2 regions of the Streptomyces sp. NPDC001351 genome follow, and region 1 is predicted to be linked to the other one. Evidence: riboswitches for the same ligand, from Rfam matches in the RefSeq annotation. Region 1 holds a riboswitch; the other holds the start of a gene.
What was found. Region 1 has a riboswitch for glycine ahead of gcvT (glycine cleavage system aminomethyltransferase GcvT). Riboswitches for the same ligand answer to the same signal wherever they lie in the genome.
Positions count from the first base shown of each region.

Region 2: another riboswitch for glycine. It lies ahead of gcvP (aminomethyl-transferring glycine dehydrogenase); the one in region 1 lies ahead of gcvT (glycine cleavage system aminomethyltransferase GcvT).

Region 1 is NZ_JBIAWS010000015.1:198,150-202,559, reverse strand. Features, by position in the region: gene glyA (serine hydroxymethyltransferase) at 1-537, opposite strand, end outside; gene gcvH (glycine cleavage system protein GcvH) at 552-929, opposite strand; gene gcvT (glycine cleavage system aminomethyltransferase GcvT) at 1,058-2,176, opposite strand; glycine riboswitch at 2,333-2,431, opposite strand; gene ACFY1U_RS40775 (AAA family ATPase) at 2,615-3,289, shown strand; gene ACFY1U_RS40770 (enhanced serine sensitivity protein SseB) at 3,372-4,166, shown strand; gene ACFY1U_RS40765 (enhanced serine sensitivity protein SseB C-terminal domain-containing protein) at 4,314-4,410, shown strand, end outside.
Region 2 is NZ_JBIAWS010000022.1:141,971-146,380, forward strand. Features, by position in the region: gene gcvP (aminomethyl-transferring glycine dehydrogenase) at 1-2,593, opposite strand, end outside; glycine riboswitch at 2,770-2,865, opposite strand; gene ACFY1U_RS47315 (PRC-barrel domain-containing protein) at 2,979-3,356, shown strand; gene ACFY1U_RS47320 (DNA polymerase IV) at 3,408-4,410, opposite strand, start outside.

The sequences.
Region 1 (4,410 bases):
CCGCGGATACGCCGACCAGCCCGCGATGATCACCTTGGGGCGGTGCTCCTTGGCCAGCTGCTCCACCTCGGCCATGTCGACCAGACCGGAGTCGTCCACGTGGTAGGCGACCACGTGGAACTGCTTGCCGGAGAAGTTCAGCCGCATCCCATGGGTGAGGTGGCCGCCGTGCGCCAGGTCCAGGCCCAGGATGGTGTCGCCGGGCTGGGCCAGCGCGAACAGCGCGGCCTGGTTGGCGGAGGCACCCGAGTGCGGCTGCACGTTGGCGTACTCGGCGCCGAACAGCTCCTTGAGCCGGTCGATGGCGATCTGCTCGGCGACGTCCACGTGCTCGCAGCCGCCGTAGTAGCGCCGGCCCGGGTAGCCCTCGGCGTACTTGTTGGTCAGCACCGAGCCCTGCGCCTCCATCACCGCCAGCGGCGCGAAGTTCTCCGAGGCGATCATCTCGAGCGTGGACTGCTGGCGGTGCAGTTCGGCGTCGACCGCGGCGGCGATGTCCGGGTCGAGCTCATGCAGGGGCGTGTTCAGTACGGACATGCGTCTACGGCTCCTCAGCCGGCGTTCTGGGCGGTGTACTCGTCGGCGGAGAGCAGGTCGGCCGGCTCCTCCGTGACGCGGACCTTGAAGAGCCAACCGCCCTCGAAGGGGGCCGAGTTGACCAGGGACGGGTCGTTCACCACGTCCTCGTTGATCTCGGTGACCTCACCGGTGACGGGGGAGTACAGGTCGCTGACCGACTTGGTCGACTCCAGCTCGCCGCAGGTCTCGCCCGCGGTCACGGCGGAGCCCACCTCGGGAAGCTGGGCGTAGACGACATCGCCGAGCGCGTTGGCCGCGAACTCCGTGATGCCGACCGTCGAGACGCCGTCCTCGGCGGCCGACAGCCACTCGTGCTCCTTGCTGTAACGCAGCTGCTGGGGGTTGCTCATGGCCTGAATTCTCCTGTACGCGGTGGAGTGCTGATGAAGGGGGGACTACGGAAAACGCGTGTGAGCAGCGAAAATGTGCGCGGGGTCACGTCTTGGACGGCGCCCCCTCGCCCAGTCTCGGTCAGTGTCTACTTCTGGCGCTTGTAGAACGGCAGCGCCACGACCTCGTACGGCTCGTGACTGCCCCGGATGTCCACGCCGACGCCCTCGGTGCCCGGCGCCGCATGCGCCGCGTCGACGTACGCCATCGCGATCGGCTTGCCCAGGGTGGGGGAGGGGGCGCCGGAGGTGACCTCTCCGATCACCTCGCCGCCCGCGACGACGGCGTACCCGGCGCGCGGGACCCGACGGCCCTCGGCGACCAGGCCGACAAGGACGCGCGGCGGGTTCTCCGCAGCCTTGGCGGCCGCCTCCTGGAGCGCCTCGCGCCCCACGAAGTCGCCCTCCTTCTCGAACTTCACCACCCGGCCGAGCCCGGCGTCGAACGGTGTGAGCGAGGTGGACAGCTCATGCCCGTACAGCGGCATGCCGGCCTCCAGGCGCAGGGTGTCCCGGCAGGACAGCCCGCAGGGCACCAGCCCCACGGGCGCTCCGGCGTCGGTCAGCGCCTGCCACAGCTTCTCGGCGTCAGCGGGGGCGACGAACAGCTCGAAGCCGTCCTCGCCGGTGTAGCCGGTGCGCGCGATGAGGGCGGGCACGCCGGCGACGGTGCCGGGCAGGCCGGCGTAGTACTTCAGGCCGTCGAGGTCGGCGTCGGTGAGCGCGGCCAGGATGCCGGGGGACTCGGGGCCCTGCACGGCGATCAGCGCGTAGTGGTCCCGGTCGTCGCGCACCTCGGCGTCGAGGCCGGCCGAACGCTCCACCAGCGCGTCCAGGACCACCTGGGCGTTGGAGGCGTTGGCCACCACCATGTACTCGGTCTCGCCGAGCCGGTAGACGATCAGGTCGTCGAGGATGCCGCCGTCGGCCCGGCAGATCATCGTGTAGCGGGCGCGGCCGACGCCGACGGAGGCGATGTTGCCGACCAGGGCGAAGTTCAGGAGCTGTGCGGCCTGCGGGCCGGTCACGGTGATCTCGCCCATGTGGGAGAGATCGAAGAGCCCGGCCTTCGTCCGCACGGCGAGGTGCTCGTCGCGCTCGGAGCCGTAGCGCAGGGGCATGTCCCAGCCGGCGAAGTCGGTCATCGTCGCGCCGAGCGAGCGATGCAGGGCATCGAGCGCGGTGTGACGGGGTGCGGTGCTGCTCATCGGACGGTCGTCTCCCAGGCAGAGTGCATGACGGGCGAGGTCGTTCCTCCCCATCTGTCATCGGAACCTGAGAGGTTCGCCATGACCACAAGTGTGGTTTCTGGCTTGCACCTTGGGTGGAGCCACCGGATCCGGTGGCCCGCTTTTCAGATGTGCCTCGCCCGCGCGGTAACGGGGCCTGAGAGATTCAAGGGAGGGACTTGCTCCTTCGGCGCCCGGCAGACTCTGCTGCCGGGACTCTCCCGCGCGGATTCAAACGGCCGGTATGCAGTTGCGCGCACATCATTGCACGCGCCCCCTCCTCCTTGGCACCTCCTCTTCGGCACCTCCTGTTTGTGACTGGGCTGTCGCCGGAACCGAACACAACCGCGAGAAGCCGTGCATTACCTTCCCTTTACAAAGAGTGGGGAGAAGCTTTCCTGACCCCCAGGAAGGACGATCACGGTGAACAGGACCACGGTGTACGCCACGACCTCGGCCGTCGCGCTGCCCGAGCAGCCCGCGGCCCCGGCCAAGGATGTGTGCGGTGCCTTCCCGGCACCCGTGGTCCGCGACCTGCGGGACCGCTCGGGGCACAGCCCGCACGCCCTGCTCTTCGGCCCCCGTGACCTGGTGGTGATCACCGGCCTGCCCGGCAGCGGCAAGTCCACGCTGATGGAGCGCGCGGCCCGGGGCATCCGCATCGACTCCCAGGACGCCCGCGACCGCTGGGACGCCCGCACGCCCCGCTTCCTGCCCTACGCGGTCTACCGCCCCCTCGTCCGCCTCGCCCACTACGCCGGACTGCGCCGCGCCCTGCGCAGCGGCGAAGGGGTCGTCGTGCACGACTGCGGTACGCAGGCCTGGGTGCGCGGCTGGCTGGCGCGCGAGGCCCGCCGTCGCGGCGGCACCCTGCATCTGCTGCTGCTCGACGTCACGCCCGGCACGGCCCTGGAGGGGCAGCGCGAGCGCGGCCGCGGCGTCTCGCGCTACGCCTTCCTGCGCCACCGCGCGGCAGCGGCCCGGCTGATCCGCGCGGTCGAGCGGGGCGACCTGCCCGAGGGCGTCGGCTCGGCGGTGCTGCTGGACCGGGACGCGGCGGACGTGCTGCGCAGGATCGGTTTCGCGGGCTGATGCACGGACCAACCCCTTTGTCCGTCCCACCCGCTAGCCTTTCCAGCCACAGCAGTGGTTCTCAGCAGGCGGTCGGACACAGATGGACTTCGCAGCGGATCTCCCCGCGGACTTTCCCTTGCAGGCGCACCCCCATCCGCACGGCGGATGGCCGGGCAACGAGCTGGAGGAGGTGCTGTCGGCCTCCCTCGGCATACCCGCGGCGGGCGGCCGGATCCTCGAGGTGCTCGGCCGCAGCTTCGTCTGGGTGCCGCTGCCGAACGGCGGCGACCTGAACAGCGGCCCCCTCGACCTGCCCACGCTGGAGATCGACGGCCAGGCCTATGTGCCGGTCTTCAGCTCCGAGGAGCAGTTCCGGCAGGTCGTCGGCTCCCACATGTCGTACACGATCGCCCCGGCCGTCGAGTTCGCCCGCGGACTGCCCCCGCAGGTCGGCCTCGCCGTGAACCCGGACGGCGTGGTCGGCATCCCGCTCCCGCCGCCCGCCGTCGCCGAGCTCTGCCGGGTGGGCCGCACCCCGCTGGACGGTCCCGCCTCCGGCGGCCGCGTCAAGCTCTACGAGCCGGACTGGCAGGACGACCCGATCGACTTCCTCGCCGCGGCCTCCGCCGAGTTCGCCGGGACGGGCGTGGTCGTCACGGCCCGCCGCTGCCTCGCCGCCATCGAGACGGCGGACCCGGTGATGTTCGTGGGCGTCGAACTCTCCCAGCGGGAGGGCGACATCAGAGCCCTGCCGCTGGAGGCGCTGGGCCGGGCCATCACCAGAACCCCCACCCCCTGGCCCGTCAACCTGGTCCTCCTGGACGTGACGGACGACCCGGTGGCGACCTGGATGCGCGAGCAGGTACGCCCCTTCTATACGAGGGATCACCTGTAAACGCCGTGGAGGGCAGCCGCCCCAGGGGCGCGGGGAACTCACCGACCAGCCACGACGCACCCGCACTCGCCAACACACAACGAGCCTCGAGTTCCTAGGCGCTTAAGCTTGTGTCCACGCGGGGCAACCATGAGAAGGGGCACACACGTGAGCGCCAGCGGCACCACGACCGGGACGGTCGAGAACATGCTGCGCCAGGTGACGCCGGGGCGCTACGACGCCTACGAGGCACTCCTCCGCGCAC
Region 2 (4,410 bases), on a different contig from region 1:
CCTCGGACTCGGTCGGCTCGATCATCAGTGTGCCGGCCACCGGGAACGACATCGTCGGCGCGTGGAATCCGTAGTCGATGAGCCGCTTGGCGACGTCGTCGACGCTCACACCGGTCGCCTTGGTCAGCGGCCGCAGATCGATGATGCACTCGTGCGCGACCAGCCCGCCGGGACCGGTGTAGAGCACGGGGTAGTGCGGCTCGAGCCGCTTGGCGATGTAGTTGGCGCTCAGCACGGCCACCTGCGTGGCCCGCTTCAGCCCCTCGCCGCCCATGAGCCGGACGTACGCCCAGGAGATCGGCAGGATGCCCGCGGAACCCCAGGGGGCCGCGGAGATCGGTCCGACACCCGTCGCCGGTCCCGCGGCCGGCTGCATCGGGTGGTTCGGCAGATACGGCGCCAGATGCGCCCGTACGCCGACCGGCCCGACGCCCGGCCCGCCGCCGCCGTGCGGGATGCAGAAGGTCTTGTGCAGGTTGAGGTGCGAGACGTCACCGCCGAAGTGCCCCGGCTTGGCAAGCCCCACAAGGGCGTTGAGGTTGGCGCCGTCGACGTACACCTGCCCGCCGGCCTCGTGCACCTGGGCGCAGATGTCGGCGACATGCTCCTCGAACACACCGTGCGTGGAGGGGTACGTGATCATCAGCACGGCCAGCTCGTCGCGGTACTGCTCGATCTTGGCCCGCAGGTCCTCGACGTCGATCTCGCCGTCCTCGGCGGTCTTCACGACGACGACCTTCATCCCGGCCATGACGGCGCTGGCGGCGTTCGTCCCGTGCGCGGACGACGGAATCAGACACACCGTGCGCTGCTCGTCACCGTTGGCCCGGTGATATCCGCGTACGGCGAGGAGTCCGGCCAGCTCGCCCTGCGATCCGGCGTTGGGCTGCAGGGACACCTTGTCGTACCCGGTGACCTCGGCGAGCCGCTCTTCGAGCTCGCGGATGAGGGTGAGGTAGCCCTGCGCCTGCTCGGCGGGCGCGAAGGGGTGCAGCTGCCCGAACTCGGGCCAGGTGACCGGCTCCATCTCGGTGGTCGCGTTGAGCTTCATGGTGCAGGAGCCCAGCGGGATCATGCCCCGGTCGAGCGCGTAGTCACGGTCGGCGAGCCGGCGCAGGTAGCGCAGCATCGCGGTCTCGGAGCGGTGCTGCTGGAAGACCGGGTGGGTCAGGTAGTCGTCGGTGCGCAGCAGTCCGGCGGGCAGGGAGTCCTCGGTCGCCGCGTCCAGCGCCTCGATGTCGCCCTCGACCCCGAACGCGGTCCACACGGCGCCCAGCTGGGCCCGCGCGGTGGTCTCGTCGCAGGCGATCGACACATGGTCGGCGTCGACCAGGTGAAGGTTGACTCCGTTCTCCCGCGCGGCGGCCACCACCTCGGCGGCGCGGCCCGGCACCCGCACGGTGACCGTGTCGAAGTAGGAGCCGTGCACGACCTCTACGCCACCGGCCTGAAGCCCCGCGGCAAGGATCGTGGCGTACCGGTGGGTGCGCCGCGCGATCGCCTTGAGCCCCTCCGGCCCGTGGTACACGGCGTACATCCCCGCCATGACGGCGAGCAGCACCTGGGCCGTACAGATGTTGCTGGTGGCCTTCTCCCGCCGGATGTGCTGCTCACGCGTCTGCAGCGCGAGCCGGTACGCCTGGTGCCCGTCCGCGTCCACGGACACGCCCACCAGCCGCCCGGGAAGGCTGCGCGCGAACTTCTCGTGCACCGCCATGTAGCCCGCGTGCGGCCCGCCGAAGCCCATCGGCACACCGAAGCGCTGCGTGGTCCCGACCGCGATGTCCGCGCCGAGTTCCCCGGGCGACTTCAGCAGCGTCAGCGCCAGCAGATCGGCGGCGACGGTGACCAGCGCTCCGAGTTCGTGCGCCTGGTCGACGAGCGGCTTGAGGTCGCGTACGGCACCGGAGGCGCCGGGGTACTGGACGAGCACGCCGTTGATCTCACGCCCGGCGATCTCGGCCGGAATTCCGTCGCTGAGGTCGGCGACCACGACCTCCACACCGGTCGGCTCGGCACGGGTCTCGAGCACGGCGATGGTCTGCGGCAGCACGTCCGCGTCGACCAGGAACAGGCCCTTCTTGTTCCTGCCCATGCGCCGGGACAGCGCCATCGCCTCGGCGGCGGCCGTCCCCTCGTCGAGCAGCGAGGCACCGGAGGTCGGCAGCCCGGTGAGGTCGGCGACCATGGTCTGGAAGTTGAGCAGGGCCTCGAGCCGCCCCTGCGAGATCTCGGGCTGGTAGGGCGTGTAGGCCGTGTACCAGGCGGGATTCTCCATGACGTTGCGCAGGATGACGGGCGGAGTGAAGGTCCCGTAGTACCCGAGCCCGATCATGGAGTCGAGCACCTGGTTCCGGTCGGCGAGCGACCGCAGCTCGGCCAGCACCTCGGCCTCGGTGCGCGCACCCGGCAGCTCCAGCGCATCCGAGTTCTTGATCACATCCGGCACCGCTGCCGCGGTGAGTTCGTCCAGCGAGCCGTATCCGACGTGCGCGAGCATCTTGGCCCGTGCCTCGTGGTCAGGCCCGATGTGGCGCTGCTCGAACGGTATTCCCTGTTCGAGCTCGGAGAGCGGAATGCGATGGGCGGTCATTGCGGAGGCCTCCTGGTCTGACACGACCTTCGAGGGGCACCACGGCACGGGTACCCGGACGGCCTCCCCCTCTGTCATCTCAACCTGAGAGCTTCACCGGATCACCCGAGGGCACCCGGCTTTCACCGTCGGTGAGAGCGGGAGCTGTCGACACCCGCCCTGCTTTCCAGAGTGACCTCGTCCGCGCGGTACGTGAGCCTGAGAGATTCCGGGGAGGATTTGCTCCTTCGGCGCCTCCGGTGATGTCTGGAGGACTCTCCCGCACGGGGTCAGCAGCCGCTGTCAGCCTACCAGCGAGCACCACATCCAATCCTTCGAGTGGCCGCCATCACCAATCTGCTCTTTCGTAGTGCTTACGGATGAGTTGCGACCAAATGGAGGGCCCGTGCAGACCGACATCGATCCGCGCAACCTGATCGGCCGCAAGGCTTTCGACCGCAACGGCACCAAGCTCGGCACCATCGACGAGGTCTACCTCGACGACGCGACGGGCGTGCCGGAGTGGGCGGCCATACGCACCGGCCTGTTCTCCCGGGACGCCTTCGTCCCTCTGGAACCCAGCGAACTGATCGAGGGCACCCTCCACGTCCCCTTCGACCGGTCCCTCATCAAGGACGCCCCCGACTTCGGCGTCGGCCGCCACCTCTCCCCCGAGCAGGAGCTCCAGCTCTACCACCACTACGGCCTCGACATCCCCGCCGCTTCCCCCTTCCCGGACCACGACTTCGGCAAGCTCGCGGGCACGGAGGACGCGGACGCGTAGCCCACCCGTCCCACCGCGCCCGGCTCCCGCGCGGACCAGCACCCTCCACGGTCAGGCTCTGGCCCCGTGCACGGAGGCCCCGGGTCTCCCCGCCACCAACGGCAATGGATCCGCCGGCTCCAGCTCAGGGTCATCGGTGCGAAACGTCCGCACCCGCCCCGGCCCCGAATCCGGCGTCTCGAACCGCACGGTCACCCGCCCCAGCCCACTTCCCTGCACCCACCCGTGCCCGAACTCGGCATGCCGCACATCGTGCCCGGCGGGCCACCGCCGCTCGACAACCACCTGCTGCTCCTCGACGGGCTCCTCGTCCGCCTCGTCCGCCGAATGTTCCACGCCTTCCCCGGCGGCCTGCGCGAACAAGTCTTCCTGCGTGTAGTCGGCAAGCCCGCTCACCCCGACCCCCAGCAACCGCACACCCCCCGTCGTGTCCACCGAATCCAGCAGCCGGGCAGCAGCCTCCCGCACCACCGCCGGATCGTCCGTGGGCCCGCGCAGCGTCTCGGAACGGGTCAGCGTCGAGAAGTCGAAGCGGCGCACCTTCAGCACGATGGTCCGCCCCGAAAGACCCGCACCTCGCAGCCGCCGCACACACCGGTCGGCCAGCCGCTGCACCTCCAGCCCCACCCTCACCCGGTCGTGGATGTCCACGTCGTACGTGTCCTCGACCGATACCGACTTGGCCTCCCGCTCGGCCACCACGGGCCGGTCGTCGTGGGCCAGCGCCATGGCGTACAACGCGTGCCCATGGGCCTTGCCCAGCAGCCGGACGAGCTCGTCCTCACCGGCCTCGGCGATCTCGTCGACCGTGGTGATGCCGGCCCGCCGCAGATGGTCCCCCGTGGCCGGCCCCACCCCCGGCAGCATCCGCACCGACATCGGTCCGAGCTTGGCCCGCTCGGTCCCTGGCTCGACCAGCACCAGTCCGTTCGGCTTGGCCTCCTCGGAGGCGATCTTCGCGAGCATCTTGCAGGCGGCAAGGCCCACGGACCCGGTCAGCCCCGTATCCGCCCGTATGTCGGCGCGCAGCTTCTCCCCCACCAGCCGCGCCGAC